2 regions of the Pseudomonas sp. NPDC087185 genome follow, and region 1 is predicted to be linked to the other one. Evidence: riboswitches for the same ligand, from Rfam matches in the RefSeq annotation. Region 1 holds a riboswitch; the other holds the start of a gene.
What was found. A riboswitch is a leader RNA that binds a small molecule or an ion and turns the genes downstream of it on or off. The one in region 1 is predicted to bind thiamine pyrophosphate.
Positions count from the first base shown of each region.

Region 2: linked by a shared signal. The riboswitch ahead of thiC (phosphomethylpyrimidine synthase ThiC) and the one ahead of ACIPIJ_RS10435 (TenA family protein) in region 1 are both predicted to bind thiamine pyrophosphate.

Region 1 is NZ_JBIUZK010000003.1:43,847-49,017, reverse strand. Features, by position in the region: gene ACIPIJ_RS10445 (TolC family outer membrane protein) at 1-1,283, shown strand, start outside; gene tenA (thiaminase II) at 1,372-2,037, opposite strand; gene ACIPIJ_RS10435 (TenA family protein) at 2,034-2,681, opposite strand; TPP riboswitch at 2,760-2,873, opposite strand; gene ACIPIJ_RS10430 (Ig-like domain-containing protein) at 3,115-5,171, shown strand, end outside.
Region 2 is NZ_JBIUZK010000005.1:411,378-416,548, forward strand. Features, by position in the region: gene waaA (lipid IV(A) 3-deoxy-D-manno-octulosonic acid transferase) at 1-88, shown strand, start outside; gene ACIPIJ_RS19460 (TolC family outer membrane protein) at 192-1,625, opposite strand; TPP riboswitch at 1,787-1,893, shown strand; gene thiC (phosphomethylpyrimidine synthase ThiC) at 2,053-3,939, shown strand; gene cytX (putative hydroxymethylpyrimidine transporter CytX) at 4,051-5,171, shown strand, end outside.

The sequences.
Region 1 (5,171 bases):
CGGCCAGCGCCATGGACCTCAAGCAAGCCTGGGACCTGTTGCAGTACCAGGGGCCTATCTACCAGGCCGCCGTGCACGAGAAGCAGGCCGGCGCCGAGAACCGCGCCATCGGCCAGGCGGGCCTGCTGCCGCAGATCAATGGCTCGGCCTACTACAACAAGATCAATGGCAGCCAACGCCAGAACGGCCTTGACCGCGACCTCGACTACGACTCCAAAGGCGCCAGCGTGCGCCTGCGCCAACCCGTGTTCAATAAACAGAAAATGGCCGAGTACCACCAGGGCCAGCAGCGCGCCGACTACAGCGTCGCGGTGTTCGATGCCAAGAGCCAGGACGCTGCGGTGCGCCTGGCCGACAGTTATTTCGACGTGCTCCTGGCCAGTGAAACCATCACCCTGGCCAAGGCCAAACTGAGTGCATTCGAGGAGCAACTGGCGTCGGCCAGGCGGCGCATGGAGCTGGGTGACGGCACCATCACCGACATCGACGAATCGGCCGCCCGGCGCGACCTGGCCGAAGCCGAGCTGATCGAGGCGCAGGACAACCTGGTTAATACGCGACGCAAGCTGGAGGAATACATCGGCGAAACGCCTGACTCGCTGACCACTCTGCAGCCTGCCTTCGATACGCCGCCGTTGCTGCCGAGCAACCTGCAGGACTGGCTGGTCAAGGCCCAGGCCGATAGCCCGTTGATCCATGCCCGCCGGCACAGCTACGAGCTGGCCGAAGAGGAAGTCAAACGCGCACGGGCTGGCCATTATCCGACCCTCGACTTTGTCGCGGGTTACACCGCCGGCGAAAGCCAGTCGATCTCCGAGCTGAACCAGCGCAACCACTACAGCTCGATTGGCCTGGAGCTGAATATTCCGCTGTACAGCGGTGGCGGTGTCAGTGCGCTGACGCGCCAGGCCTCGGCCAACAGTTCCAAGGCGCTGGATGAACTCGACGCTACGCGCCAGGAAGTGATTTCCGGCACCACCCGGGAGTACCGTGGCGTGCAAAGCGGCGCGTTGCGGGTGCGTGCGCTGGAGAAAGCCGTGGCCTCCAACGAACGCTCGCTGCTGTCGACACGCAAGGGCTTCAAGGAAGGCGGCACCAGCACCAACTCGGATGTGCTCAATGCCGAGGAGTTGCTGTTCGTGGCCCGGCATGACCTGTTCGAGGCCAAGTTGCGCTACCTGATGTCACGCTTGCGCCTGGCGTCTTCGGTGGGCAGCCTGGGGGATGATGATATCGCGCTGGTCAACGGCTACCTGGGGCCGGAGTTGATGGTCAGTAATTGAACTCTACCGCGGTCGATAGCACGGGCTTCGCCCGTGTTTCGGTGCCCCGATCAACCCGCTCCACAGGGGCCGCGACCAGCAAGGTGGGTTATGCCACCCCATCCAACCCCATCTGCCAGAAATCCGCCTCCAGCCGCGAAGCCTGGCCGAAGATCCCCGCCAGCTCGACAAAGCGCTGCTCGGTCATGCTGCGTGCCGCCAGCTCATCGAGGTGCTTGCGTGCCGCCGCCGCCACGCCCTGGTAACCTTCGCCGGCATATTCGCCAATCCACTCCCGGTAAGGGTGATTGCTCAGGTCACCGATCTGCTGCGCCAGCGTGCGGCCAATTTCGGCGTAGCCAATCACGCACGGCGCCAACGCCACGTGCAGCTCCAGCAGGTCGCCGGCAGCGCCGCAGTCAAGCACATAACGCGTGTAGGCCACCGTAGCCTGGTGCTCGGGCGCCGCCTCGATATCGGCCTGCGACAGGCCCCAGCGCGCACACAGGCGCAGGTGCAGCTCGGTTTCATCGAGGATGGCCGCCAGGCCAGCCTGCGCAGCGCGAATGTCGGCCGGCAGGCGGCTCTTGTAGGCGGCCAGTGCCCAGGCGCGGGCGAACTGGATCAGGAACAGGTAGTCCTGCACCAGGTACGTCCGGAAGGCCTCCTCGCTCAAGGTGCCCTCACCCATCTGCCGCACGAAATCGTGGTCCACGTAGCTGGCCCACTGCGGTGTGGTGGCGGCTTTCAGGCGCTCGAAGATATCCATGCTCAGGCCTCCTCCTCAAAGAGGGCGTCGAAGAAGGCGAGCTCCAGTGCCACGGTGCGCGCATAGAAATCGCGGCTCAGCGCAGCCGCTTGCGGCCCTACACGGTCGAGTTCCGCCTGCAGGAAGGCGACAAACTCAGCGAACGCCGGGTTGTCGTGCAGGGTGATCCATTCGGCATGCACAAAGTTGCCGGGCAAGGGTTTGGCGGCTTTGCTTGCCCAATCCAGGTACAGGCCCTCGGCCACGTTCAGCACGGCCAGCGCCGCGGCATACGAACGGGTGGCGGCGGCTTCCTGCATGATCGCTTTGAAGCCGGCAGTGGGTACCGTGTCCTTCGCTTCGACGCGCTGCGCAGGGCTTACATCCAGCGCCTCGAAGGCACGCAGGAAGTAGGTGTTTTCGTCGCTGGAAATCATCCCGGCGAAACGGCCGAAGCGCAGCCGTGCCTCGAAGGTATCGGCGGTGGCGATGGCGGCGCCCAGCAAGGTCAGGAAGCTGTCGAGAAAGCGATGGTCCTGGACCAGGTAGCGGACCATGATCGGGTCCGCCACGCTGCCGTCGCACAGCTCAGTGACGAAGCGGTGGCCAACGGCAGCCGACCAGGTCGGTTCGCTCTGGCGGCGCAGGGTTTCAGTGAAGCGTTCGGTCATGGTGCTGCACTCCATGGGGTGACAGCGAGACCGTTACGGTGCGGCATGGAGCGGCCTCGCAATGAGGCCGGCAAAAAGGCAGGTCGTTCGTCCCATCCCTTCGCCGGCATGATCCGGATCAGGTTCGAAGGGTCACCGCGCTGCTGTGCCAGCGGTCTCTCAGCCCGTTGCCGGACGCCCCTTGGTGGGGTGCAGGTATACAGCACCTGCACCGGGGTTGTCACGGGGCAAATCACCAGAACTGGGCCTTGCCATACCCGCTTGTGGGTACCTATACCCATTTTTTGACGCGACAACGTTTATGTCGCATCAGTTCCGACAAGGTTTTGTTTAACAAAAGATTACTTGGCACAGCCGTTGCTCCGGCCAGTAAAACGAGGCAATACGCCATTGATGGCCCCAAGCCATTTAGCTGCGACCGAGGCATAAGGCGATGAAAAAAGCTGCCGTGATCCACCCCTGCCGCCCCCTGTTCAGATTGACCGCTGTGACCGCGATGATCCTCAGCCTTGGGCAGCACGGTGCCGTGGCTGGCTCTATGGATGATGTCAGCCAGCCGCCGCCAACGGACCCTTCCCACTTTGACGACCAACCGGCAGATCCGAACCCGGCCCTGCTCAACCTGCTTACACTGCCCGAGGCCAACCAGGGCTCGCTTGAGCTCAAGGACGGTGTCTATGGCGACCGCGACACCAACCGCGTCGACAACGTGCTGCCACCGGCCATGCAGACCTCACGCAATTACCCTACCAACGGCAAGCCCAGCCCGCTGTATGGCGCGCAACCCTTCACCCAGCAGCTGCTGCTGTTCGAAGAGTTCGGCCCGGAGAAACTCGACCCGAGCCTGCCGCCGCCCAGCCTGACGTTCCCTGTCCCCACGCTCGGTGCGGCACCGGCACAGGACCCTGACATCGTCGCCCGCAGCAGCCCGAACGGCAACGCCCTGGAAGCCTTCCTCAAGCAACCCGGGCTGTACCCGTTCCCGACCCAGTATTCCAACGTGTTGGACCGCAACCCGTGGAAGGCGCAGATCGAGATGTTCCTCAATCGCAATTCGGTCGGCTCGCCGGCGGAAGGCCGGCCGCCAGGAAAAGGCTGGTCGCACCAGCGCTGGAACGAGTTCTACCCCCAGGCCGCGTTCAAGACCGCACAGGCGGGTGCGCGCATCAACCAGGGGCTGCGTGACCGCAAGCAGCTGCACAACTATGCCGTGGGCGAATTCGCGCCAGGTGGGTTGTACTACCAGACCTCGGATATCCCCACCACGCTCGGCACCACCAAAGGCATCGACACGCGCTTTCACCCGAACATGCCGCTGCAGAACCACAAGTCACTGTGGACGTTCGACGGCACCTTCCCTACCAAGTTGCTGATGGTCCGCTACGGCCAGCCGGTGCTCATGCGCCACTACAACGCGTTGCCGATCGACCCGGCCGCCAACGCCGGGTTCGGCCTGCACACCATCTCGACCCACGAGCACAACGGCCATTCCCCGGCCGAGAGCGATGGTTTCGCCAACGCCTACTTCTTCCCCGGCCAGTACTACGACTACCGCTGGCCGATCCAGCTGGCCGGCTATGACACCATCAACACCCGCGCCCAGGACCCCCGCGCAGCATTCCCCTGCGCGCCGGGCGAAACCCTGTTCGTCAACGACGCATCCCCTGGCCTGAAGACCTGCCAGAACGGCAGCATCAAGATTCGCGGCGACTGGCGCGAAACCATGAGTACCCACTGGTTCCACGACCACATGATGGATTTCACGGCGCAGAACGTCTACAAAGGCAATGCCGTGATGATGAACTACTACAGCGCCCTGGACCGCGGCAACGAAGCCCTGCAGGACGGTGTCAACCTGCGCTTCCCAAGCGGTAGCGGCATGGCCTGGGGCAACCGCGACTACGACGTTAACCTGGTGATCGCCGACAAGGCCTGGGATCAGAACGGCCAGCTGTGGTTCAACCCGTTCAATACCGACGGGTTCCTGGGCGATCAGATCCTGGTCAACTGGCAGTACCAGCCCACGCTCAAGGTACGCGCGCGCAGCTACCGCTTCCGCATTCTCAATGGTTCGGTGTCGCGCTACTTCAAGTTCGCCGTGGTGCGTGAAATCGCAGGCAGCAGCGGTGAATTCAAAGGCCCGAGCGGCTCCAATGTGTCCTATGCACGCGTGCCGTTCCACATGATTGCCAACGACGGCAACATCATGGAACACGCGGTGCCATTCGACGGCACCCTGGACCTCAATGCTGACGGCAACCTGCAGGACAATAATGGCATCCTGCCGTTGCAGGCCATTGCCGAGCGCTACGACATCATCATCAACTTCGCCAAGAACGGCATCAAGGCCGGCGACAAGCTGTACTTCGTCAACCTGATGGAGCACGAAACCGGCAAGGGCCCGAAACAGGCCATCGCGCTGGCCGATGTTTTGTCGGAGAAATACAAGGCGGTCATCAAGCAGACCAGCAAAGGGCCGGAATGGGACAA
Region 2 (5,171 bases), on a different contig from region 1:
CATGGGCGAGGCGGGCAGGGCGGTGATGCGGGCTAATCAGGGGGCTTTGCAGCGGTTGCTGGAGGGGCTTGCTGCACTGATCCGCTGAAGGTAGCGGTGGCTTCTTCGCGGGCAAGCCCGTTCCCACAGGGCGGGTGCATGCCTTCAGACCCTGTGGGAGCGCCCTTGCCCGCGATTGGACGACGCCTATCTCAAGGCCTGCGCTCGAAGTTTTTCGCCGCCGCCGCCGCCAGGTCTGGTGGCAGGAAGTCCTTGTCCGGGTTGTAGTCCGGTTTCAGGTAGCGCTTGAGGTCGGTGAGGTCCTGCGGGCTCAAGGTCCCGGCGGCCTGCTTCAGGCTCAGGTTGTCGAGAATGTAGTCATAGCGGCTGTTGTTGTAGTCGCGCACCGAGGTGTACAGCTGGCGCTGGGCATCGAGCACGTCGACGATGTTGCGGGTGCCAACCTGGTAGCCGATTTCGGTGGCTTCCAGCGCGCTCTGGTTGGAAATGATCGACTGCTTGCGGGCCTGCACCTGTTCCACGTCGGTGTTCACCGCGCGGTGCAGGTTGCGCGTGTTCTCTACTACCTGGCGGCGCAGGCTCTCGCGTTGCTGCTCGCTCTGACTCAGGCGCTGGTACGCCTCGCGCACCTGCGAGCTGGTCAGGCCGCCGCTGTAGATCGGGATGTTCAGCTGCAGGCCGATGCTGGTCTGCTCCACATCACCGCTGTAGCGCACGCCCAGTTGCGAGGGGTTGGTGAAGCCGAGGTTGTCGTTGTCGCCTTTCTGGTACTTGGCCACCGCATCCAGGGTCGGGGCATGGCCGGCCTTGCGCTGGCGCAGGGTTTCTTCGGCGGCATTGACGGCGTAGTTGGTCGCCAGCAGGTTGAGGTTCTGCCGCCCGGCAGTCTCGACCCAGGCTTTGGCATCGTTGGGCGTGGGCACCTGGATCGGCAGGGTGTGGACCACGCCCTGGATCGACGAGTACTCACGGTTGGTCAGCGTCACCAAGGCCTCGAAGGCATCCTGTACCTGACGCTCGGCGATGATCCGGTTGGCCCGGGCCGTGTCGTAGCTGGCCTGGGACTGCAGCACGTCGGTCTTGTCGGACAGGCCCACGTCGAAACGCTCGTTGGACTGGTCGAGCTGGCGCTTGAAGGCGGCTTCCTCGGCCTTGGTCGCGGCCAGGTTGTCTTGGGCGCGGAGCACGGCGAAATAATTTTGCGCGGTCTGCAGGATCAGGTTCTGCTCGGTGGCGGACAACTCCAGCGCCGCCTGCTCGTTGACCGCCTCGGCCGCCTGCAACTGGAACCAGCGGTCGGCACGAAACACCGGCTGCGCCAGGGTCGCGCTCCAGGAGTTGCCACTGCGGTTGGAGGTGGTCGACGGCTCGTCGAGCTTGGTGCGGGTGTTCAGCATCTCGGCACCCGCCGACAGGTTTGGCAGCAGGCCGGCGCGGGCCTGGGGCACCACTTCGCGGCGGGCGCCATAGTCGGCGCGGGCGGCGGCAAGATCGGCGTTATTGTCGACCGCTTCCTGATAGACGCTGACCAGGTCGGTCTTTACCGTCGTGGGCACATCCGCTGCCCAGACCACTCCGTTGGACGCACAAGACACGGCTATCGCCAGTGAGAGTTTGCGCAGCATAGAGGCAATCCTTGTACGAAATTTAATTACTGAACTGTTGAGTATCGAATGACGGGCCAGTGTAAAGGCGCGCGCAGCCGGCAACAATCGCCGAATGCACCTTTCATCATCGTTACGATTTACCCGCTTGGCTTTGCCGACCACTCCAGTCTAGACTGCGCATGTTCTTGTCGGGGTGCCTTGAAGCAAAGGCTGAGATCGCAAAGTTGCGGATCCCGTTGAACCTGATCAGGTTAGCGCCTGCGTAGGGAACAAGATTGCTCGCCTTCCCGGGGAGCCTCTTGTGCCAGGTCCGGGATTGTCACAGCTGCACGCAGCTCACGGCACCCCCATGTATCCGGCACTGCACACCCGTCAAGGGGTGCGTCCGCGTCTTTCAGGTTCTCCCCGACATTCCACCGCTAGGAAGCTGTCTGGAGAGCCTGTGATGAGCAAACAAGAAAAAACGATCAACCTCAGCGAGTCGGCGCAAGTCGATCAGCAGTCCGTGCAACCGTTCCCGCGTTCGCGCAAGGTGTATGTCGAAGGCTCGCGCCCGGACATCCGCGTGCCGATGCGCGAAATCAGCCTGCACGACACCCCCACCGACTTCGGCGGCGAAACCAACGCCCCGGTGCTGGTGTATGACACATCCGGCCCATACACCGACCCCAACGTCATCATCGACGTGCGCAAAGGCCTGGCCGATGTACGCTCGGCCTGGATCGACGCGCGTGGCGACACCGAGCGCCTGGGTGGCCTGAGCTCGAACTTCGGCCAGCAGCGCCTTAACGATACCGAGCTTGCCAAGCTGCGCTTCAACCACGTGCGCAACCCGCGCCGCGCCAAGGCGGGTGCCAACGTCTCGCAGATGCACTACGCCCGCCAGGGCATCATCACCGCTGAGATGGAATACGTCGCCATCCGCGAGAACATGAAGCTGCAGGAAGCCCGCGCCGCCGGCCTGCTCAAGCAGCAGCACGCCGGCCACAGCTTCGGTGCCAACATCCCGAAAGTGATCACGCCTGAGTTCGTGCGTGAGGAAATCGCCCGCGGCCGCGCGATCATCCCGGCCAACATCAACCACACGGAACTGGAGCCGATGATCATCGGCCGCAACTTCCTGGTGAAGATCAACGGCAACATCGGCAACAGCGCCCTGGGCTCCTCGATCGAGGAAGAAGTGGCCAAGCTGACCTGGGGCATTCGCTGGGGCTCGGACACGGTCATGGACCTGTCCACCGGCAAGCACATCCACGAAACCCGCGAGTGGATCATCCGCAACTCGCCGGTGCCGATCGGTACCGTACCGATCTATCAGGCCCTGGAGAAAGTCAACGGCGTGGCCGAGGACCTGACCTGGGAGCTGTTCCGCGACACCCTGATCGAACAGGCCGAGCAGGGCGTGGACTACTTCACCATCCATGCCGGCGTGCTGTTGCGTTACGTGCCGCTGACCGCCAAGCGGGTTACCGGCATCGTCAGCCGCGGCGGTTCGATCATGGCCAAGTGGTGCCTGGCGCATCACCAGGAGAACTTCCTGTACACGCATTTCGACGAGATCTGCGAAATCATGAAGGCCTACGACGTCAGCTTCTCGCTGGGCGATGGCCTGCGCCCGGGCTCGATCGCCGACGCCAACGATGCCGCGCAGTTCGGTGAGCTGGAAACCCTCGGCGAGCTGACCAAGATCGCCTGGAAGCACGATGTGCAGTGCATGATCGAAGGCCCGGGCCACGTGCCGATGCAGCTGATCAAGGAGAACATGGACAAGCAGCTGGAATGCTGCGACGAGGCGCCGTTCTACACCCTCGGCCCGCTGACCACCGACATCGCCCCCGGCTACGACCACATCACCTCGGGCATCGGTGCGGCGATGATCGGCTGGTTTGGCTGCGCCATGCTCTGCTATGTCACGCCCAAGGAACACCTGGGCCTGCCGAACAAGGATGACGTCAAGACCGGCATCATCACCTACAAGATCGCCGCCCATGCCGCCGACCTTGCCAAGGGCCACCCGGGCGCGCAGATTCGCGACAACGCCTTGTCCAAGGCGCGTTTCGAGTTCCGCTGGGAAGACCAGTTCAACCTCGGCCTGGACCCGGACACCGCGCGTGCTTACCACGACGAGACCCTGCCGAAGGAATCGGCCAAGGTCGCGCACTTCTGCTCGATGTGCGGGCCGAAGTTCTGCTCGATGAAGATCACCCAGGAAGTGCGTGAATACGCCGCCAACCTGCGCATCGATGCGGTGGATGTGTCGGTCGAGGAAGGCATGCGCGAGCAGGCCGAGCGGTTCCGCCAGGAAGGCAGCCAGCTGTATCACAAGGTGTAAGGCTCCAGGTGCAGCGGCGGTCCGTCGCTGCTTTTACATCGGGGCCGCACAGCGGCCGAACTGGCCCGATTTACGGGTTTGGCTCACTTCAATTCTTTCGGCGATACAACAATGACAACCCCCAGCCATTTCTCCCCCGACCACCCGGTCCCCACCCACCAGCGCCCGTTCGGCGGTCGCGACCTGTTCTCGCTGTGGTTCTCGCTCGGCATCGGCCTGATGGTTCTGCAGGTGGGCGCCATGCTCGCCCCAGGCCTGGGCCTGGCCGGCGCCGTGCTCGCTATCGCCCTGGGCACCGGCGTGGGTGTGCTGCTGCTGGGTGCTGCTGGCGTGATCGGCAGCGACACCGGCCTGTCCGCCATGGCCACCCTGCGCCTGAGCCTGGGCAGCCACGGCGCCCGCTTGCCGGCGCTGCTCAACCTGTTGCAACTGGTCGGCTGGGGGGCGTTCGAGATCATCGTCATGCGTGACGCCGCCAGCCTGCTGGGCGCGCGGACCTTCGGTGAAGGCAGCCTGTGGAATAGCCCGATGTTCTGGACCCTGTGCTTTGGTGGCCTGGCCACCTTGCTGGCGGTCAGCGGGCCGCTGGCGTTCGTGCGCAAGGTGCTGCGCAAGTGGGGCATCTGGGTGCTGCTGGGCGCTTGCCTGTGGCTGACCTGGAACCTGTTTGCCAAGGCCGACCTGGGCGAGTTGTGGCGCCGCGCGGGTGACGGCTCGATGTCGCTGGCCGTCGGTTTCGACATCGTGATTGCCATGCCGCTGTCCTGGTTGCCGCTGATCGCCGACTACTCGCGCTTCGCCCGCAACGGCAAGCATGTGTTCGCGGGCACGGTGCTGGGGTATTTCATCGGCAATACTTGGCTGATGAGCCTGGGTGTGGCGTACACCCTGGCCTTTGCCCCGAGCGGTGAGGCCAACGCGCTGCTGCTGGCCCTGGCCGGCGCCGGTATGGGCATTCCGTTGCTGCTGATCTTGCTGGACGAGTCGGAAAAGGCCTTCGCCGATATCCACTCCGCTGCGGTATCGACCGGCCTGCTGGTGCGCCTTAAAGTCGAGCACCTGGCCTTGGCCATCGGCGTGCTGTGCACCCTGATCGCCTTGCTGGCCCCATTGGCCCAGTACGAAAACTTCCTGTTGCTGATCGGATCGGTGTTTGCGCCGCTGTTCGGCGTGGTGCTGATGGACCACTATGTGATCCGCCGCCGTCGCCTGCCCGCGCAGGTCGATGGCTT